DNA from 2 places in the Thorsellia kenyensis genome. Region 1 is predicted to be linked to the other one. Evidence: predicted binding sites of a transcription regulator. Region 1 holds the regulator's gene; the other holds the start of a gene.
The links. Region 1 encodes LexA, which represses DNA repair genes until DNA is damaged. Its sites were predicted from a motif close to TNCTGTATGTACATACAGNA; they were not measured.
Positions count from the first base shown of each region.

Region 2: the regulator LexA is predicted to act here: its motif matches at 3,350-3,369, upstream of umuD (translesion error-prone DNA polymerase V autoproteolytic subunit).

Region 1 is NZ_JBHLXE010000108.1:218,880-230,673, reverse strand. It holds gene mltF (membrane-bound lytic murein transglycosylase MltF) at 1-297, opposite strand, end outside; gene ACFFIT_RS12305 (cell division protein ZapD) at 321-1,061, opposite strand; gene coaE (dephospho-CoA kinase) at 1,076-1,705, opposite strand; gene ACFFIT_RS12295 (chorismate mutase) at 1,936-3,075, shown strand; gene lexA (transcriptional repressor LexA) at 3,154-3,780, opposite strand; gene nhaA (Na+/H+ antiporter NhaA) at 3,994-5,181, shown strand; gene ACFFIT_RS12280 (Do family serine endopeptidase) at 5,396-6,787, shown strand; gene dusA (tRNA dihydrouridine(20/20a) synthase DusA) at 6,859-7,866, opposite strand; gene rplQ (50S ribosomal protein L17) at 7,941-8,357, opposite strand; gene ACFFIT_RS12265 (DNA-directed RNA polymerase subunit alpha) at 8,393-9,382, opposite strand; gene rpsD (30S ribosomal protein S4) at 9,414-10,034, opposite strand; gene rpsK (30S ribosomal protein S11) at 10,065-10,454, opposite strand; gene rpsM (30S ribosomal protein S13) at 10,469-10,825, opposite strand; gene rpmJ (50S ribosomal protein L36) at 10,961-11,077, opposite strand; gene secY (preprotein translocase subunit SecY) at 11,108-11,794, opposite strand, start outside.
Region 2 is NZ_JBHLXE010000100.1:15,352-27,145, reverse strand. It holds gene bamJ (BamJ family beta-barrel-assembly machinery protein) at 1-523, shown strand, start outside; gene pabB (aminodeoxychorismate synthase component I) at 935-2,485, shown strand; gene tpx (thiol peroxidase) at 2,610-3,110, shown strand; gene umuD (translesion error-prone DNA polymerase V autoproteolytic subunit) at 3,397-3,876, shown strand; gene umuC (translesion error-prone DNA polymerase V subunit UmuC) at 3,914-5,188, shown strand; gene ACFFIT_RS09525 (OmpW/AlkL family protein) at 5,487-6,101, shown strand; gene ACFFIT_RS09520 (ABC transporter permease) at 6,417-7,379, shown strand; gene ACFFIT_RS09515 (iron chelate uptake ABC transporter family permease subunit) at 7,381-8,340, shown strand; gene ACFFIT_RS09510 (iron ABC transporter ATP-binding protein) at 8,337-9,095, shown strand; gene ACFFIT_RS09505 (siderophore ABC transporter substrate-binding protein) at 9,330-10,304, shown strand; gene mfd (transcription-repair coupling factor) at 10,552-11,794, shown strand, end outside.

The DNA of each region.
Region 1 (11,794 bases):
GATTGATGCGATATGTTCTATGTCTAATTCAAGTCCTAAGCTAGTCACAAAGGCATCAACCAATTCAACATTAAAGCCCTTAGAATAATCTGAATCAACCAATGAAAAAGGGGAATTAATCACTCTGACCACTAATTGATTTTTACTCATCAAAGAAGCTAAGTGATTATTCTTTTTATCGGATGACTCATGCTCATGCCAATGGGAGAACATTGAAAAAAAAGAGGGTATAAGTAATGCACTTAGAAAAAATGTGGTCAAACCAACTCGCCATTTCAGTGATAGAGATTTTGTCATAATCAACTAATAAACAAAGTAACTTAGCATGTGGCTAATGTAAAACTTAATTGTTCAGGAACAAAACCTGCTTCAGCATCATAAGGTAAAAATCTAATCATAAAACGATTTTTCACTCCTGAAACCTGAGGATAAATTAAGTCTTGAGTTGACAAATGTAATCTCAACAACTCTTTATCTTCAGCGACATCTTGAAAAAAACCTTTTTTAGCGACTACTTGCTTGAGCTGCCCCATATTACGAGTCAAATCATTAATTGTTGCTATCACTTCATAAAGTATTTCTAGAGGTCTAAACCAATCGTTGATAATCTCTTGCTGCCGATATTTAGGTAAATGTAACCATACATGAAATGTTGGCAAATCAAAATTACAGCAGCCACCGGGTATAGCAATTCTTTGACGTACTACATTTAATAATTTATCGTTTTGTAAGTGGGTATTAAAGCGACCCGCTTGTTTGATGCCCTCAGATAGGGATTTTAACTTATTTTGCCAGTTACTTATAACATTCTGATCAACATCTGCAGCTTGTGACCAAAAAGAAAATTTTGCCTGAAATCTATCTAAATCCTTATATAAGTCGACTTTAATGTCTCCTCTTTCAAGGACTTCTGAAATTTCAATTAGTGACCTTAAATGGTTGATCGCCATTGATTCAGAGTCAATTTCTTTACTGCAATTTATTGATTTAAAGAGGTACTCAAGCCTAAGCCAGGTACGCATTTTTTCTGTTAACGGGTGTTCAAAAATTATTTCTGTCATGTAATTACTTTATCCTAACGACTACTCTTCTTAAATTTCTTAGCTAATTGTATATAGTGATGATGTAACAACTTCACTTGTTCTTTCATTTCATCCAAAGGCAAATGACCATTTAATATATCATCTGCCATATTTATCCTCTTCACACGTGGAATTTGAGCTTCAATAATCTTTTTTACTTGTGCTTCACTAACACAGTCTCTATTAATTGTCCTTTTAATTTGAATAGATTCAGGTACATCAATAACAAGAACTCTTTGGGCTTCATGGTTAAGTTTATTTTCAAAAAGCAAAGGAACAACCCAAAGCACATAATCAGATGTTGCTTCATTGAAGTAGCGTTGTGTTGTTTCTTTTATCAAAGGATGCAAAATTGCATTTACTTTGTTTTTGATTAATAAAGCGTTTTCATTCTCATTAAACATCATGTGACGTAAATACGCTCTATCTAAGGTACCATCTGGATTTAAAATAGAGTCTCCTAAAAGAGTCACTAACTGCACGAGTCCTTTTGATTTAGGTAAAACAACTTCCCTGGCTATAATATCGGCATCAACTACAGATACACCAAGTGCTTCAAATTGTTGACTTACAGTTGTTTTACCGCTACCAATGCCTCCAGTAAGGGCCACTTTATATTTCACCTTACCACCTTTAAATTAAAATCGGTTAAAGAAACTGAGAAGATTATCATTTTATTCATTGGGCTTAATCTGTTATTATCAAATGAGTATAATATCACTCTTATGACAGAGTATGAATAAAACTTTTTTATCTATTTTGTCAAACCTAGGCCTTGACACAAGTGCTACCCTATTAATTACGCTACAAATAATAAGCATAATCTATGCATTAAGATAAGCGAGTTCTAATGATGAATAACCCAATTTTGATTGACATACGTGACAAAATCACTGATATAGATGAAAAAATACTTACCCTCTTGAGTAGCAGAATTGAATTAGCTACTGAAGTAGCTAAAATAAAATTGGAAATACATAAACCTATTAAAGATGTTGCTAGAGAAGATGAGTTATTAAATCGTTTAGTCAAATTAGGGAAATCTTATGGGTTAGATGAATCATTTGTCATCAGCCTGTTTAAAACAATTATTGCCCAATCTGTTCAAACTCAACAAAAGTGGATAAACCAGCAGATCAACAGCACCGAAAGTAATACAGCTAGAGTTGTTTTTTTGGGACCTAAAGGTTCCTACTCGCATGTAGCTGCAAGAGAATTTGGTCGAGCAAATCTTGATAAAATAATAGAATGCTACGCTCATAATTTTGAAGAAATATTCCAAACTGTAGAACAAGGCCAAGGAGAGTATGCAATTGTTCCCTTAGAAAACAGCAGCTCAGGTGCAATTAATGAAGTTTATGACTTATTGCAAAATACACATCTTTTTGCAGTAGGTGAAAAAATTATTCCAATAGATCATTGCCTCATGGGCATAACGCCTATATCACTAGATGAAATCACCACTGTATATAGTCACCCTCAACCCTTCCAGCAATGTAGCAAATTTTTAGCCCAATACCCAAATTGGAAAGTGGTTTATTGCGAGAGTACAGCATCTGCGATGGAAAAAGTAAGTCAACTCAACTCTAAAGGACATGTTGCAATTGGAAGTCAAGCAGGGGGAGAAATGTATGGATTGTCTCTTATACAAAAGGCTCCTTCTAACCAAGGGCAGAATATGACTAGGTTCTTAATATTAAGCAGGCAAAAAAACGAAATACCAGAGCATATACCAAGCAAAACAACCTTTTTAATGGCAACTGGACAACATGCCGGTGCTTTAGTGGAGGCATTGGTGATACTAAAAGAACATAATATCATCATGAAAAAACTTGAATCAAGGCCGATGAAGGGAAATCCTTGGGAGGAAATGTTTTATATTGATGTTGAAGGAAATAGTAGTTCAAGTCATTTACAAAATGCCTTGGAAGCCTTAAGAAAACAAACTCGTTTTCTTAAAATTCTTGGTTCTTACCCTACTGACAATTCATGATGCCATTATAAAAACCAATAGCTTCCTTGAGGTGATTTGTAGTTATCTTAAGGAAGATAACTTCCTTAATCAAACACTCTATAGAAATGATTTGTTACGAATTACACCAACAGCGAGACCTTCAATAGCAAACTGTTCAATTCGCAAATCCACTGCAATCGGTTCAAATTCATCATTCTCCGCAATTAAATAAATAATATTACCTTCTTTTTTCAATCTTTTCACAGTCACTTCATCGTTAACTCTTGCAACCACAACTTGCCCATTTCTGACTTGCTCAGTCTTATGCACAGCCAAAAGATCGCCATCCATTATTCCTATATTTATCATTGATGTACCCTCCACTCTCAATAAATAATCTGCGCTTGGCGTAAATAAATTCGCATCCACTTGGAAATAACTGTCTATATTTTCTATTGCAAGCACAGGTTCACCTGCAGCCACTTTACCCACTAAAGGTAACCCCTCAGGTTCCTTTTGCAATACATCCTCATTGATTAATAATTTAATACCTCTTGATGTTCCAGCCAACATTTCAATATAGCCTTTTTTTGCTAATGCTTTCAAATGCTCTTCAGCAGCGTTGGCAGAGCGAAAACCTAATTGCTTTGCAATTTCTTGTCTCGTTGGTGGCATGCCCGTTTCATGTATAGCATCTTTTATTAATTGATAAATCTCTTGTTGTCTATTAGTTAATGATTTCATAATTATCTCCTAAGATATTTCTTTGCAAGAAATATGTTAAACTGGCAAAGACTGAGTTAATTATATCACATCTGTATAAAATAACAGTGTTTTTATTTACAGTTTATATTTTTATATATAACATTGCTTGTGTAAAACTATTGGCAAGAAGTTACAAGAAGTAATTATCACAATGAGATAGTAAATAAACCTTAATTGTTTATGGAGAAAAAGATGGAAGAATTATTTAGACGTTTTATCAAATTTGAAGCGAGTGGAGGAATAATCCTCATTATAGCTGCGATGATTGCATTACTCATCGCAAATAGTCCACTAGGGGGAGTGTATGATACTGTGCTTCATCTTTATTTCACAATAGGAATAGGTGAAATAAAAATACAAGAATCTTTATTACATTGGATTAACGATGGCTTAATGGCTATTTTTTTCTTGGTGATTGGCTTAGAAGTTAAAAGAGAATTACTCATAGGAGCACTTAACACGAAAGAAAAGGCATTATTTCCTCTTATTGCTGCGATTGGCGGTATCGCTATTCCTGCAATTATTTTTGTGTTGTTTAATCTTTTTTCTAGAGAAACATTGCGTGGCTGGGCGATACCAACGGCTACAGATATAGCTTTTGCTGTAGGGGTGCTTTCATTATTAGGCTCTCGTATTCCTATGACACTTAAAATATTCCTACTGGCTCTTGCGATCATTGATGATTTGGGCGCTATTTTAATCATCGCATTTTTTTATACAAAAGACATTTATTGGGAAGCTATTGGCGTGGCAGCTATTGCTAGTTTCATTTTGCTATTAATGAATATGCTAGGCATCAAAAAAATCACTCCTTATATGCTTATAGGGATAATACTTTGGGTAGCCGTTCTTAAATCAGGTGTACATGCAACAATTGCTGGGGTAATCATAGGATTTTCTATTCCTCTGCGTCCGAAGAAATCAGATCTGCTGCATCAGACAGAATCACCATTAGAACGCTTAGAGCATACACTTCATCCATGGGTTACTTGGTGTATTCTTCCTCTCTTTGCCTTTGCTAATTCAGGTATTGAATTGGCAGGCATTGAACTTAGCAAAATTGCAGGTCCCTTACCTTTAGGGATTGCGCTTGGTTTATTGTTAGGAAAACCAATTGGGATTTTTTCCTTTGCATGGTTCGCTATAAAAAGAGGAATATGCAAGCTCCCTGAAAATGTTAATTTCGGTCAAATACTAGGAGTATCATTTATTTGCGGAATAGGATTTACCATGTCTATATTTATTAGTATTTTGGCCTTTGATGAAGCTAGCAAAGAACTTATAAACTATGCTAAGGTTGGAATTCTGTCTGGATCAATTGCATCAGGGATTATTGGGTATTTATTGTTAGTAGCAACCTCTAAGAAACAATCCCAATAATACATAGACGAAATTTTTTGTTTTTATTCAGCTTTAAATGTTGTTTTAATAACTTATAAAATCAAGTTACCAATTTAAACAACTTTACAGAAATAGGTCTTTCAATTTTAATAAGTGCCTATATAGTATGAATGACAAGCGCAAAACTTTTAGGTTTACATCCTAGAAGCTTTGAATAATATCAAGTAATAACATTACTTAACTAGGAGCAATTATGTACCTATCAAAAAATAAAACGTCCAAATTATTTACAGCCATTGCATTGAGCTTAGGTTTATACTTAACCCCCTACATGAGTGCAGAAGCGAGTCTGCCTGCAGCGATCATCGAAGAGCAATCACTTGCACCTATGCTTGAAAAAGTACTTCCTGCAGTCGTTTCGGTGAAAGTATCAGGTGAAAGACAGAGTCAAAGAACTAACGAAATTCCTGAAGAATTTAGATACTTCTTTGGTCCAAACTTCCCCGGAGATAGTTCAAGACAAAGAGGCCCTAATAAATTCTCAGGTTTAGGCTCTGGTGTCATTATTAACGCAAAAGATGGCTATATAATCACAAATAATCACGTCATAGAGGGGGCTTCAGAGATACGCATTCAACTCAATGATGGTAAAGAGTTCGATGCTAAATTAATAGGCAGTGATGCACAGTCTGACATTGCCTTACTAAAAGTTGAAAACCCTGAAAATTTAACAGAAATCAAAATTGCTGATTCGGATGCATTAAGGGTGGGTGATTTCTCTATTGCGATAGGAAATCCTTTTGGATTAGGCCAAACAGTTACTTCAGGTATTATATCCGCATTAGGTAGAACAGGGCTAAATCTAGAAGGTTTAGAAAACTTTATACAAACGGATGCATCTATAAATCAAGGAAACTCAGGTGGTGCATTGATTAATCTAAATGGTGAGCTAATTGGTATTAATACCGCTATATTAGCGCCAGGTGGTGGTAACATTGGGATTGGCTTTGCTATTCCTAGTAATATGGCAAAAAATCTTAGCCAACAATTAATTGAGCATGGCGAGGTAAAACGCAGCATACTGGGTATTAAAGGTAGTGAAATGACGCCAGATATCGCAAAAGCTTTCAACGTTGAAGCTCAAAGAGGGGCATTTGTAAGTGAAGTACTATCTGATTCAGCTGCTGATAAAGCAGGAATCAAATCAGGAGATATATTAGTCTCATTAGAAGGCAAACCACTTAAAAGTTTTGCTGAACTCCGTGCGCGCATTGCAACAACACCACCAGGTGAGGAAGTGAATGTGGGTCTAATTAGGGATGGTAAAGAATTAGATGTCAAAGTGACTTTGTTACCTGATTCAGTTAATACTGCAAATGCTGAAGACATATCTCCATTCTTGACTGGGGCTGTACTTGTAGATCATTCGAGTGATGACGGTTTAAAAGGTGTTAAAATCGAAAGTGTAGAAAAAAATTCAGTAGCTGAAAGATACACGTTGCAAAAAGATGACATCATTATCAGCGCAAACCGTACACCAGTTGAATCAGTAAGCCAATTGAAAAAAATATTGCAAGATAAACCTAAAGTCGTTGCGTTAAATATCATTAGAGGGAATAGTAATATATACTTAGTATTTAGATAATTACAGGCCTAAACCAATCAAAAACCCCTGTTCATTTTTAATCCAGGGGTTTTATTTTTGCATCTAGCTGATTATCTAGCATTTTTTATGTGCAAAAGTGCATTTTCAAGAATACGATTATCTGCAGAAGGCCTATGAGCTAATTCACTTAAATCCCTTCTCCATTGTTTAGATCCTTTAATCCCAGTAAATAAACCAACCATATGCCTTGTAATATGAGATAATTTATTACCTTTTGAGAGTTCATTTTCAATATAGGGATATAGAGATTCAACAGCTAGGATCGCTTTTTCAACCATTTTATCAGATGAAATATCAAAAGCTAGGGGTTGCTCATCAAAAAATAGTTTGTCAACACCTAATAAGATCATGGGGTTTTGATATGCTTCTCTGCCTAACATCACACCATCAACATGTTGTAAAAGAGAATGGGCTAGATTAATGTCCTTCAGCCCTCCATTTAAGATGATAGTTAACTCAGGAAAGTCATGCTTTAATTTGAATACTCTGTCGTAATCAAGTGGTGGTATTTCTCTATTCTGTTTAGGGCTAAGACCGTTTAGCCAAGCTTTTCTGGCATGAATAATAAAATGGGTACACCCTGACTTTTTTTTGATAGTTTCGATAAAATTCACTAAAAATTCATAAGAATCTAATTCATCAATACCAATACGCGTTTTAACAGTGACTGGAATATTGACTGCGTTACTCATGGCATCAATACATTCTGCAACCAGATCAGCCTCAGCCATAAGACAAGCACCAAATTTACCATTTTGCACTCGATCTGACGGGCAACCTACATTCAAATTGATTTCATTATACCCATAACTTTCCGCTTTTTTTGCACAGAAAGCTAATTCTGTAGGATTTGCCCCCCCTAATTGAAGCGCAATCGGCGATTCAATTTGATTAAATAAAAGATGATCGTACTTACCGTGAATAATTGCACCCGTAGTGATCATTTCAGTATACAGCATAGCATTTTTTGTTAGGCTACGATGAAATACACGGCAATGTCTTGTTGTCCAATCGAGCATTGGAGCGACTGAAAATCGATGAGAAAAAAAGGATGACATTATAATATCCATTAAAATAACAGGCAAAAAAATACCCACATAAGTGGGCATTCTTAATTAAAGAGTAATTTAAATTACGCTTCAGTAGTGTTTTCAACCGCAGGGCGGTCAACAAACTCAATATAGGCCATTGGTGCATTGTCACCAGGACGGAAACCAGCTTTTAATATTCTAGTATATCCACCTTGACGGTTAGCAAATCTTGGACCTAAATCATTAAATAATTTCATAACTACATCAAAAACAATTTTACCATTTTTGTCACGAACCGCAGGAACACGAGTACGAGCAAAGGCAATACGACGATTAGCTACACTATCATTTTTAGCTAGTGTAATTAATGGTTCTACAATACGACGCAACTCTTTCGCTTTTGGTAGCGTAGTGTTTATGATTTCATGCTCAATCAATGAGGCAGCCATATTACGAAACATCGCTTGGCGATGGCTACTGTTACGATTAAGTTGACGTCCACTTTTACGATGACGCATAACTATATCCTTCTTATAAGACTATAAATAGTCGATCAATCTTCTGCAATGCTTGCAGGGGGCCAATTCTCAAGACGCATACCAAGAGATAACCCACGTGAGGCAAGCACGTCTTTAATTTCAGTAAGAGATTTCTTACCTAAATTAGGAGTTTTAAGCAACTCAACTTCTGTTCTTTGTACCAAATCACCAATATAGTGAATAGACTCTGCTTTTAAACAGTTTGCAGAACGAACTGTCAATTCAAGATCATCAACAGGTCGTAAAAGGACAGGATCAAATTCAGGTTTTTCTTCTTTCACTTCTGGTTGACGAACATCACGTAAATCGACAAATGCATCAAGTTGCTCAGCAAGAATAGTTGAAGCACGACGAATAGCCTCTTCAGGTTCGATGGTACCATTCGTTTCCATCTCGATAATTAATCTATCAAGATCGGTACGTTGTTCAACACGAGCAGCTTCTACATTATAAGAAATACGATCAATAGGGCTAAAAGAAGCATCTATTAATAAACGACCGATAGGGCGCTCATCTTCATCAATGTGTAAACGTGCAGATGCTGGTATATAACCTCTACCACGCTGAACACGAATACGCATAGATAAACTAGAGTCTGGTTGCGTTAGGTGACATATGACTTGATCAGGTTGCGCAATTTCAACATCACCAGGAATGGTAATATCACTTGCGAGAACAGGACCAACACCTGTTTTATTCAAGGTAAGCATGACATCATCCTTACCATGAACCCTAATTGCTAAACTTTTAAGGTTCAACAATATTTCCAGAACATCTTCTTGTACACCTTCTTTTGTGCTGTATTCATGCAAAACACCATCTATTTCAACTTCTGTGACTGCACAACCAGGCATAGAAGACAATAAGATACGGCGCAAAGCATTACCAAGCGTATGTCCAAAGCCGCGCTCTAATGGTTCCAAGGTAACTTTGGCATGAGTTAAACTTAATTGTTCAATCTCAACTAATCGTGGTTTAAGAAATTCTGTTGCAGAACCCAGCATTGTGTCCTCTCTTTAACAAAGCTTTAAAACATTACTTAGAGTAAAGTTCGACAATTAAACTCTCGTTAATATCAGCCGACAAGTCAGAACGCTCTGGCTTACGTTTGAATATTCCTTCGACTTTACTAGAATCAACTTCAATCCAAGTTGGTTTTTCACGTTGATCAGCTAACTCAAGAGCTGCTGTAATTCTAGCTTGTTTTTTGCTTTTTTCTCTAATCGTAATTGTGTCATTTGGTGAAACTTGGTAAGAAGGAATATTTACAACTTTACCATTCACTAACACAGATTTGTGGCTTACTAATTGTCTTGATTCAGCACGAGTTGAACCAAAGCCCATTCTGTAAACAACATTATCTAATCTGCCTTCAAGTAACTGAAGAAGGTTTTCACCTGTGTTACCTTTAAGACGAGTTGCTTCTTTGTAGTAATTACGGAATTGACGTTCTAAAATACCGTACATACGACGAACTTTTTGCTTTTCTCTTAACTGAACACCATAATCTGAAAGACGTGGTTTACGTGCACCATGCTGACCAGGTGCTTGTTCAATTTTACATTTTGTGTCGACCGCTCTGACGCCTGATTTAAGGAATAAATCAGTGCCTTCACGACGGCTCAATTTGAGCTTTGGCCCTAGATATCTAGCCATTGTTATTTCTCCAATAATCCAATAGTAGTATTAAACACGACGCTTTTTAGGAGGTCTGCAGCCGTTATGTGGAATAGGTGTTACATCAGTGATGTTCGTGATACGAAAACCAGCTGCATTTAATGCACGAATCGTTGATTCGCGGCCAGGACCAGGTCCTTTCACCATTACTTCAAGGTTTTTAATGCCATATTCTTTTACAGATTCAGCACATCTTTCCGCAGCTACTTGCGCAGCAAATGGAGTAGATTTACGTGAACCTCTAAATCCAGAACCACCAGCAGTTGCCCAACCTAAAGCATTACCTTGACGATCTGTTATAGTCACTATTGTATTATTGAAAGAAGCGTGGATATGAGCTACACCATCCGCGACTTGTTTTTTGACACGCTTACGCGCGCGTACAGGAGTTTTTGCCATGATAGATTACCCTATTATTTTTTAATTGGTTTACGTGGACCTTTTCTTGTGCGAGCGTTTGTTTTAGTTCTTTGTCCGCGTACAGGTAAACCTCTACGATGACGAACACCACGATAGCAACCAATGTCCATTAAACGTTTAATACTTAGAGTAACTTCACGACGTAAGTCACCTTCAACAGTGTACTTAGCTACTTCTTCACGAAGTTTTTCGATTTGCTCTTCATTGAGCTCTCTGACCTTCAAACTTTCAGGAATACCCGCCGCTGCACATATTGCTTTAGAACGAGTTTTACCGATACCATAAATTGACATCAAGCCAATTACAGCGTGTTTTTGGTCAGGAATGTTTATGCCTGCAATACGGGCCACTGTGCACTCCTTAGTTAAAAAAATAAATAAAACAACAGCTAAGCGCTGAAAAGCCCGTTTTCAGGATACTCAAGCTTAGCTGTTACATTTAAAGCACATCACAATACCAAAAATTTTAAAAAAAGCAAGCTTTTTTTAACCTTGACGTTGTTTATGCTTTGGTTCGCTACTACAGATAACTCTTAAAACACCGTGTCTTTTAATTATCTTACAATTACGACAGAGTTTTTTAACTGATGCTCTAACTTTCATAGATACCTCATCACTATATTGATCGATTTCTTATCGACCGCTATTTCTCAAATTAGCTTTTTCAAGCGCTGGACCATACTGTGTAGACATGAGAAGAGATTGAACTTGTGCCATAAAATCCATGATAACAACAACAACGATTAACATTGATGTACCACCTAGATTAAAAGGGAGTCCAAAGAAACTTTTCATGAGATCAGGAACTAAACAAATAAACGTGATATACAATGAACCAACTAAAGTTAATCTAACGGTAATGGCATCAATATGTTTAGCAGTTTGCTCACCTGGGCGAATCCCAGGAATAAAAGCACCTGATTTTTTTAAATTATCAGCAATTTCTCTTGGATTGAACATTAATGCTGTATAGAAAAAGCAGAAGAAAATAATAGCTGAAGCTAATAGAATAATATACAAGGGTTTGCCTTGCTCTAAAGCTAAAGAGATATATGTTAACCAAACAAATTTCTCACTCGTTCCAAGCCATGTGGTAATAGTAGCAGGGAAAAGAATAATACTCGTTGCAAAAATAGCTGGTAATACACCCGCCATATTAATTTTTAACGGTAAATGAGTTGATTGTGCTTGGTATACTCTTCTACCTTCTTGTCTTTTGGCATAATTTACTACAATCCTGCGCTGACCTCTTTCGATGAAAACAACGAAATAAGTCACGGCTAATACAAGAATACCAACACCTAATACCAGAATGATATT
Region 2 (11,794 bases), on a different contig from region 1:
TGTTGCTGATGGTTTATTAGCAGGGATTATGGATGCCCTGCAAAATAATCAGCCTATTATTGCGATTGAAGAAATTCATGAAGCGCTACAAACCATGCATGAAAAAGCTGAAGAAAAGAGAAAAACTCAAGTTGCAGCTCTAGCTGAAACAGGGAAAGTTTACCTTGAAAACAATGCTAAATTAGAAGGAGTGAACATAACTGAGTCGGGCTTGCAATATAGAGTCATTACGGCTGGTGAGGGTGAAATTCCGGGTAAAACAGATAAAGTACGCGTACATTACACAGGGAAATTAGTCACAGGGGAAGTATTTGATAGTTCGGTACAACGTGGCGAACCTGCTGAATTTCCAGTCAATGGTGTGATTGCGGGATGGGTTGAAGCACTTTGTATGATGCCAGTTGGATCTAAATGGGAACTAGTCATTCCATATGAGTTAGCTTATGGAGAGCGTGGTGCTGGCGGAATGATTAAACCTTTCAGTACGTTAGTATTTGAAGTAGAATTATTAGAAATTATTTAATGAAACGTTAGCAAAAAGCTCTAAACCCCTCGTCCAATTGGGCGGGGATATAAACGCGCAAACTAGGGGGTTGTTATGATTGTAGATGCGATTCAAGCGTTTCTATTGTCGCACCTCCAGTACGACAAACGAAATAGGATCGTGGGCAAAGTACGCCATATATGGAGATTTTTCCAATTTGGAAAAAATGAGAGTTTTAACTAAATTCGAATGCTTCCATATCTTCGGCTTCTTTGTAGGCTATTTGAGCCTGAATTCAGGATGAAATTCGCACATGAGGTCTTATGAATTATACGACTTTATTGCTAGGGAGCCTCAGTAGCGAACAAATTTCTCTCATGTCGGTTCGTCTTTGATATTTACTTTTCTTCTATAGCATTATGAAAGTAAGGCTCTATAGGATTTTTTACTATGACGACTATGTACAATAATAAACAATACCCTAATACACAGGCCTTTATTTTTGAAATTGAATCTGTTCATCTGTTTACTCAGCTCTGTGATAAATTAGTCTACTATCCCTGGACAATGCTTTTGCATTCAGGGCAATCACAACACATCAATAGTCGTTTTGATATTCTAGTCAGTCACCCTATAGCTACTATAGTAACAAATCTTATTCCTTCATTTGATTCAAATGCCCCAATTGGTGTATTGATAGATACAAAAATATCTTATTTATCACACGAACCAAATTTATTGGTTTATGAGCCAATTCAAGGCACACAAGATAAATTTGCAAGTTGTCCTTTTGCTTGCTTAGATAAAGTGATTGATAATTATAAAATGAGTGCAAACCATCGTGAAGATGTTCCTTTTCAAGGAGGTGCGCTTGGGCTTTTTACTTACGATTTAGGACGAACTCAGGAATATATCCCTAATATAAGTGAAAAAATTGATCCTTTACCTGCGATGTCGGTAGGTATTTATGATGTTGCATTTATACGTGACAACATACTAAATAAGTTAAATTGTGTCATTCAGGCAGAAAATGAGGCAGAAGCTAAAACACGGTTTGAATTGTATCTAACGCAAATTGATGAATTAGCAACAGAAAACAGTAAGTCATCGAACGTAGAGAGTCGATTTCAATTGACATCATCTTGGCAATCAACGATAACTGCCACTGATTATCATAAGCAATTTATACAGGTTCAAGAAGCGTTAGAGGCAGGAGAGTGTTATCAAGTTAATTTAACCCAAGCATTCCAAGCAACATATGAAGGTGATGAATGGCAAGCTTTCAACGATCTTCTTAAAGCTAATCAAGCTCCGTTTTCTGCTTTTTGCCATTTACCTGAAGCAAAAATATTAAGCGCATCACCAGAAAGATTTTTATTGTTAAAAAAGCAGCAAGTATCAACTAAACCTATCAAAGGCACTATTGCTAGGAGTGATGATATTTATGAAGATGAGCGTAATAAAAAAATACTTGCAGACTCAGCTAAAAATCGTGCTGAAAATGTGATGATTGTAGATTTACTGCGTAATGATTTAGGTAAAATAGCAAGGCCTGGAACAGTAGAAGTACCTAAACTGTTTGAAATAGAATCTTTTCCAGCCGTTCATCACTTAGTGAGTACAATCAGCGCTCAGCTTAAAGATGAGATAACCCCGTTGGCATTACTGCGTGCGTGTTTCCCTGGTGGATCAATTACAGGAGCCCCTAAAGTGAGTGCTATGCAAAAAATAGAGCATATTGAGCCTACTCAGAGATCAATTTATTGTGGCAGTATTGCGTATATAAGTGCTTGTGGGCAAATGGACAGTAATATAGCAATCAGAACGCTAATTGCCATACCAGAAAATCCTGAGGGATTTGACATCCAAGAGATATCTCCTAGAGGCAAATTAATATGTTTTGCAGGTGGTGGTATCGTTTTAGACAGCATTGAATCTGAAGAATATGAAGAAGTATACGCAAAGCTCAGTAAAATATTGACACTTTGGCAAAACAAATAGATTTTTTTTACTAAGCGTATGGTAAGATAATCTATAATGGTGATTCGATTTGATACTAAAGCAAAACGTTCACTCTTTTATAACTGTCATCAAGCAGTTTGTTTTTTAACTTAGGAGATATATAATGTCTAATTCAGTTACGTTTAAAGGTACACCTGTTGCTTTAAATGGAAAATTTCCAAAAATCGGCGATAAAGCAGTTGCTTTTGACTTAGTTGGTGCCGATTTAGGGAGCATCACACTAGATACGTTTGCTAATCAACGCAAAGTACTTAATATTTTTCCTAGTGTTGATACAGGTGTTTGCGCAATGTCGGTGAGACGTTTTAATGATTTAGCCAGCCAATTAGATAATACAGTAGTATTATGTATTTCAGCAGATTTACCTTTTGCACAAAGTCGTTTTTGTGGTGCTGAGGGACTAAATGATGTGAAAACAGCCTCTACTTTTCGAAGTGATTTTCTTCTAACTTATGGTGTACAAATTGCTGAAGGCCCTCTAGCGCATTTAGCTGCAAGATCAGTGATTATTTTAGATGAAAATAACGAAGTCATTTATGCTGAACTTGTACCAGAGATCGGCCAAGAGCCAAATTATGATGCAGCTATGAATCACCTTAAATAATAATTCTTGTTGATAATTGTTATCTGAAGAGTCACTCATCAGGTAACAATTTAATTGATGCTCCACGTTATCTCTCATCTATTTATATCATCTATTTATATCCTCTATTTAGCTATGTATGTTAATTCGTTGTTTAGCCGTCGTGTAATAGAGTCTACCCAGCCTAGAATGACTGTTTTTTAGATTATGTGACTGCCATTTTAATTTTGTAGATCTTGCAAAAAAAATCCATTAAAATATACTGTACAAATAAACAGTATTTAATCAGTTTACAAGAGAGGAACCAATGGATATTAAATTTGTAGGAAAAGTAAGTGAATCATATGGTTTACCAGAATCGATTTATCTCCCTTTTTATCTCTCTAAGGTAAGTGCAGGATTTCCATCTCCAGCGCAAGATTATGTTGAAAATACACTTGATCTTAATGAATTATGTATTCAACACCCATCGGCTACTTTTTTTGTTAGGGTAGAAGGTGAATCTATGATTGAGGCAGGAATATATTCTGGTGATATTCTTATCGTGGATAGGGCTATAACAGCAGCACAGGGTGATATTGTTATAGTAAATTTGAATGGTGAATTCACTGTAAAAGAGTTACAACTCACACCTCAGGTGGCCTTAGTTGCTCATAACCCTAAATATCCTATTCGCATAATTAAAGAGGGAGATGAATTAGACATTTTTGGCGTGGTTACTAATGTCATCAGGAAATTACCTAGACATAAAGGGACATCACATGCCTCTTCGAATCCAATTTTTTAAAGATCGCCTTATAGTGAAATAAAAAGAGAGAGGATAGATGGGAAATACCTGTTTTGCATTAGTCGACTGTAATAATTTTTATGCTAGTTGTGAGAAGTTGTTTAGGCCAGATTTAAAATACAAGCCAGTAGTTGTGCTTTCTAATAATGATGGATGTGTTATTGCTCGTTCTGCTGAGGCGAAGGCCCTTGGAATTAAAATGGGGGTTCCTTTTTTTGAAATAAAACCACTTGTTCTAGCGCACCAAATCACTTTATTTTCTTCTAATTATGCCTTGTATGCAGATATGAGTCATCGAGTCATGCAAACATTAGAAGAAATATCAGCAGAAGTTGAAGTTTATTCTATAGATGAGGCTTTTATTGACTTATCAGGAGTAAAACAAAATTTTGAACTTTTGTCCTATGGCCAATCTATACAAAAAAAAATCAAGCAAGAAGTTGGCTTGAGTATTGGGGTTGGGATCGGACCTACGAAAACCTTAGCCAAATTGGCAAATTATGCTGCCAAAGCTTACCCTAAAACAGGCGGGGTCGTTGATTTAACTGACAGACAAAGACAAATTAAATTAATGAAAATTACTCCTGTTGAGGAAGTTTGGGGTGTTGGCAGGCAACTTGGTAAGAGATTAGCTGAACTAAATATTAAAACTGCTTTTGCCTTAGCCTGTATACCAACCTTTGAAATTAGAAAACGATTTTCTGTTGTCCTAGAAAGAACAGTCAGAGAACTCAATGGGGAAAGTTGTTTAAGAATTGAATCTATTATCCCCACTAAAAAACAGATTGTGTGTAGCCGTTCATTTGGCTCAAGCGTCACATCACTTGACAGTTTAGAACAAGCGATTGCAAGTCATGCAGCGAGGGCTGGGCATAAATTAAGGCAGGAGAAACAAAAAGCAAAATATTTAAGTATTTTTATAACAACGAGCCGATTTAATCCAAAACATCCTTATTATAATCGCTCTCAAGGCATTCAATTTCTACATCCAACGGATGATTCAAGACAACTGATCCAGGCTGCTAAACATGGTTTAAAATCCATTTTTCGGGCTAATTATTTCTATGCAAAAGCAGGGGTAATGCTCACTGATTTTACACCAAATCATCAATATCAATATGATCTATTTAACACAATTGATACATGGCGGAATGAAAAACTAATGAAAACGATCGATGAAATTAATTTGAAGACACGCCATACGCTTTTTTTTGCTAGTGAAGGAATTAATGAACCTTGGCAAATGAAACGGCGCTTTCTTTCACCTCAATATACAACTCAATGGAATGATTTGCTTGTGGTAAAAGGGTAATTAATACCATAAAAATGTTGATTATAAAGTGTCTCTTAAATTTTTATTTGCATTCTATCTATTTGGCATTAGAAGATCACAAATTAGTTTCCATGTTGTTCTTAAAATGTTGATATTAATCAATGTTTAGGGTTTTAGAATGCACGGTTTACAGACTCAATGATCATGGTCAATAATATTTAACCGCACCTTTGTCATACTGATCTTATCAAACACTCTATTGCTGCATTTAGCATTAATCGTAACACGTAAAGCAAGGAGTATTCATAGTAAAGAGGTTATACAAAAGGAGACAGATATGAAAGCATTCAAATATGGTGTAATGAGTTTAGTTATGCTAATGCCTTTTTCTAATGCATTTGCTTTTGAGGCGGGGGATTGGGTGGTGCAAGGAGGTATGGCTGCCGTTGTGCCAAAGTCAAATAATGGCAAAATAACGGGAGGTGGGCAACTAGATGCAGATAATAGTTTTCGTCCACATGCGACTTTAGGTTATATGGTGACACCCAATATAGGTGTGGAACTTTTAGTCGCAGCGCCGTTTAAACATGAAATTAAATTAGATGGAACAAAAATAGCGGAAACAAAGCAACTTCCACCAACACTAAGTGCTCAGTACCATTTTACCCAACATGAAGCATTTCAACCTTATGTCGGTTTGGGTGTAAATTTCACGAATTTTTTTGATACGAAAACAAAAGGACCACTAGCAGGAGAGCACCTTTCAATAGATAACTCTGTAGGCGTGGCAGGGCAAGTAGGATTAAATTATCGAATCGATAATAGTTGGCATTTCAATACAGATATCCGCTATATGCATATTGAATCTGATGTAAAGCTAAATGGCCAAAAGATAGGAAAAGCGGAAATAAATCCTTGGGTCTTTGGTATTGCATTAGGGTATCGGTTTTAAATAAAAGAGCCTAGATATGTCCTCTGAAGCTTGGTGATTCCTTTATCAAGCTTGGCGTTATGAATTAAATATAGGCAGATAACCTTCTAAAATTGGTGTATCAAAGTGATACACCAAATGAGCTTTTCTGCTGTATTCACACCATGCCTCCTGTCCACAACTTGTAATAAAATCTAAATAAATATTATTCATTGACAACATCATCAATCAAATCTATTATGTTATTAGATGCGAATGATAATAAGTCTCATTTGTGTTATTATTTGATTAATTGAATAATACTCATTAAACACTATACACAAAAGGCATAATTCATTGAATAAGAATATTTTTTATACACTTATATTGCTTATCAGCGTTTCCATTTGCTCCTTATTTATAGGTGTGGCAAAAATGGATATACTGAGTATTCACTCTTGGAGTGAAGGACAGTGGAATATATTTTGGCTCAGCCGATTGCCCAGATTGCTTAGTATATTAATGGCGGGAGCAGGAATGAGTATTGCTGGATTAATTATGCAGCAGTTAACACAAAATAGGTTTGTTTCTCCAACCACAGCTGGGACAATGGATTTTGCTATGTTAGGTATAGTAATAGCGATGATCCTTTTTGCCGAATCAAGCTTGTTTATGAAGCTAAGTGTAGCTTTCATAGTCACATTTATGGGTTCGTTGTTATTTATGAAAATTTTAGAACGGATCCGTATGAAAGATATTATTTTTGTTCCATTAGTTGGCATTATGCTCGGAAGTGTCGTGAGTGGCGTCGCAATTTTTTTTGCATTAAAGTTTAATTTGATGCAAAGCATAACGGGGTGGTTACAAGGAGACTTTTCTATGATGACAAAAGGTAGATATGAACTACTCTTTATCACCTTACCCTTGATTGCAGTAGCCTATTTTTTTGCAAGCAAATTTACTATTGTGGGGATGGGCGAGAGTTTCGCTCAAAATTTAGGTGTGTCATATAAGCAAGTGGTTTTTATTGGCTTAATGATAGTTTCAATTATTGCTTCAACCATCATATTAACGGTCGGAATTATCCCTTTTTTAGGATTAATTATACCCAATATTGTTTCAATTTTTCATGGGGATAATATTAAAACAACCTTGCCGCTCACTGCACTTTATGGATCTTTATTTATATTAATTGCAGATATTTTAGGCCGTGTATTGGTAGCGCCTTATGAAATATCTATCAGCTTAATGGTAGGTAGTATAGGTAGTGCAATTTTTTTAGTTTTGCTTTTTCGTCAACAAAAGCATGAGCAGCAATAATATGAATAAACAGTTATCGGGACAAAAAAAAATTTTACTCCTTTCCTTGTGTGCCTTGTTAATTTTATGTCTCTATCTCACGGTAAATTTGCAGGGGGGTTCAAGTTATATAATACATAGGCGATGGATAAAAATTTGGACGATGGGATTAACAAGTTTAGCGATAGGTTTATCTACTTTACTCTTTCAAACCATAACCCAAAATAGAATTTTAACGCCCAGTATCATTGGTCTAGATTCATTATATGGGTTATTGCAAACTTTATTACTCTACTTTTTTGGTAGCTTAGCCCTAATGAGTATAAGCCCTGAAAATAAATTTATGCTCACGGTGTTATTAATGGTTGGATTTGCATTGGTCTTATACCAATTACTATTCAAAGAAAACCGATTTGGGATCTATTTTTTACTCTTAGTTGGGTTGATATTAGGAGCATTCTTTTCAAGTATATCAACTTTTTTGCAAGTGCTTATTGATCCTAATGAATTTTTATTTATTCAAGATAAGACGTTTGCAAGCATTAATAATGTTAATCAAGAACTATTAAAACTATCAAGTATACTTATTCTTGCCAATACGATATGGCTGGCTTTTTTATTTCGTAACTTAGATATCTTAGCGCTGGGGCGCTCTCATGCTATTAATTTGGGCATTAATTATACTCGCGTGGTAAGACAGCTTTTGATAATTATTGCTATTTATGTCTCTATTTCAACAGCACTGATAGGTCCAATCGTATTTTTTGGGTTGTTAGCTATAAATATCACCTATCAGTTAATGAATACCTATAGACATTTACTTTTAGCATTAGGAGTATTTTTGGTTGGTTTTATTGCCTTAGCGCTGTGTCAACTGATTATTGAGCATGTATTAAATTTTTCTACAGCACTCAGTGTAGTTCTTAATCTCATCGGCGGAAGCTATTTTATTTACTTGTTATTAAAAGGGACACAATCATGATTTCAATAAATCATCTACTGAAAAAATTTGGTAATAAAACAGTGCTACAAACGGAGCAATTTAATATATCAAAAGGGAAATTGACTGCATTTATTGGTCCTAATGGAGCAGGGAAAAGTACCTTGCTTGGTATGATGAGTCGGTTGTTGGCACAAGACGGTGGTGAAATTCTTATTGAAGGGTTAGCGATTAATAAAATTAAAACAGAAAAATTAGCAAAGCAACTGTCAATTTTGAAACAATCTAATCATTTAAATATGCGAGTGACAATAAAAGAACTGGTGGCTTTTGGTCGTTTTCCCCATTCGAAAGGGCGTTTAAGTAAAAATGATGAACAAAAAATTTCTGAGGCTATAGAGTATGTAGGCTTGACAGATATAGCAGGCAAACACATTCATGAATTAAGTGGTGGGCAAAGGCAAAGAGCATTTATCGCTATGGTAATTGCTCAAGATACTGACTACATTTTATTAGATGAACCTTTAAATAATTTGGATTTGCGCCATGCTGTTGAAGTCATGAAATTGTTAAGAAAACTCGTTGATGAAGCGGGTAAGACGGTGATTGTTGTACTGCACGATTTAAATTTTGCTTCTATTTATGCAGATGAAATGGTCGCAATGAAATCAGGTAACATCGTCGCGGTAGGTAAAAAAAATGAGATGATGGATAAAACTTTACTTGAATCACTTTATGATATGCCATTAACATTAAAAGAATACGAAAACAATAAAATATGTTTGCATTACCACTAAATAAAAAAAGCATGTGTTGAGGGTAAAAATGAGAAAAATTAGGTTATTTCAGTAAATAACATGATCTTCAATTATTTAGCTGCTAGTACTCCAAATAGTCATACTCCTTATTTGCTAAAGGAGAAAACATGCTAACGCAAGAGGCGAACTTGTAAGAACTCGAATGAACTAGCCAATCAATTTACATCAGTTCGTTTAGAGCAACTGAGATTTATTTTTAATTAGGAGAGTCACATGAATTTGTTTAAGTCATTTATGTCCGTACTTATTATTACAGCTGCACTCATTTTGGTTGGTTGTAATGAAAATGAGGATGCTAAAGAAACTACGCAAGCAAGTAAGAAAGAGTCTATTACTGTGACACATCGATTAGGCGAAACTACAGTGAATTTATCACCGAAAAATGTTGTGGTATTTGATTATGGAGTGCTAGATACATTACGTGCTTTGAATGTTAATGTGAAGGCACTTCCTAAAGAACCTTTACCAAAGTATCTTAGCCAGTTCTCTGACGCTAAATATATTAATGTGGGAAGTTTAAAGGAACCTAATCTTGAAGAAATAAGCCGTTTAGAACCGGACTTGATAATCATTTCAGGAAGACAAGCAGATATTTATCCAGAACTTGTTAAATTAGGACCAACACTTCTCATGGGCGTGGATAATAAAGCTTATGTGAGCTCTATGAAAGAAAACATGAAAATATTAGGCAAAATCTTTCAAAAGGAGGACGAAGTGACTCAATTGATTGATAAATTAGATAAAAGGATTGCTGATTTTAAAACAATTACTGAAGAAAATAAGCAATCAGGCAGTTCACCTAAAGCACTGGCGATGATAGTTACCGAAGGGAATCTGAATGCTTTTGGCCCAGGTTCTCGATTTGGTTTATTATATGATGAACTTGGGTTTACACCAGTAGACAATGAATTAGAAATTACTAATCATGGTCAGAAAGTCACATACGAATATCTAATTGAAAAAAATCCTGATTTAGTATTTGTGTTAGATAGAGGTGAAGCGATGGGACAAAGTAAAACTGCTGAAGAAATTATGAGTAATCAGTTGCTTAGCAATGTCAATGCGGTAAAAAACAAGCAAGTGATATATTTAACAGGAGAAGCATGGTATCTTTCGGCTGGAGGGTATGAAGGCTTTCAAATTATATTAGATGATGCATCAAAAGCATTAACTTATTCAGAAAAATAATGAAGAGTTAAATGTAATAAATAATCTACTCAAGTGGAAGGTTCCTCATTAAAGATAGAGCAACCTCCACTAATTTACCTGCTATTTAACTACCGCAAACTATTTCATTTCATCAAAAATAAAATTTAAGACAATAATAAATACTTAAAGAAACATCGCTATTATATTCAGTGTAATGAATCAAAAATATGCTATTATTCTTTTTAAACTTATACATTATTACAGTCGATAACTATAAAAAATATTCATGATGAATCAAAATACCTCAACAAAGCCAACACAAAGAGTTTACTCTTTAATCCCCTTAATTACACCGAGCAATAAAAGTGATGAACTATTTGCTAAAAAGAAAGTTTTTGACATATCATCTAAACCCGGCATACAAACACAATTGGGCGAAATACAAGGTGCCGGATTTGCATTAGAATGTGCAGCTTTAATTGAAAGGCATAATTCAATTGTGCTCGTTGTGGCAAGAGATATGCAAAATGCATTGATGCTTGTTGATGAAATTAAAACATTCACAGAGCATCCTGTAAAAATGTTTGCAGACTGGGAAACATTACCATTTGATAGTTTTTCACCACAACAGGAACTTATTTCCGACAGACTTTCACTTTTATCACAATTAAAATATTTACGTAAAGGTGCAGTGGTCATTTCAATTAATACCTTAATGCAAAAAGTATGCCCACCAGAGTTCTTGAGAGCGCATGCATTGCAAATGTCAGTTGGGCAAGAGTTACCTAGAGAAGAATTAAGACTGCAGCTTGAATCTGCGGGATATCGCCATGTAGAACAGGTCATGGAACATGGAGAATATGCACTTAGGGGATCTGTGCTTGATTTATTTCCTATGGGAAGCGAGCACCCATTTCGTATTGATTATATGGATGATGAAATAGATTCTTTGAGACTGTTTGATGTCGATACGCAAAGAACTACAGAAAAGGTCAATGCAATCAATTTATTGCCTGCACATGAATACCCCTTAGATGGAGCTGGTATTGAGTTATTTAGAAATCAGTGGCGCACTCATTTTGATGTGTTGCGTGAAGAAGAACATATCTATCAACAAGTAAGTAAAGGGTTATTACCAGGCGGGATAGAATATTGGCAACCACTGTTTTTTGAACAATCATTAGTATCTTTTTTTGAGTACTTGCCAGAGGAAACATTGCTAGTGACTATGGGCCATTTAGAAAATCAAATGGATAAGTTTTGGCATGATTTAGTGTATCGTTTTGAAAATATGCGCGTCGATCCTATGCGACCTTTACTTGCACCAAGTTTTCTTTGGATGACAAAAGAGGAAATATTCACTCACTTTAAACACTATCCTAAAATTCAACTACAATCAGAAGTACTACCACAAAAAGCAGGACATTTTAACTTAGGGTATAGTCACTTACCACAAATTGGTATTGATGTAACACAAAAAGACAGTGTGATTGGTTTGAGAGTATTTTTAAATTTCTATGAAAAACCGG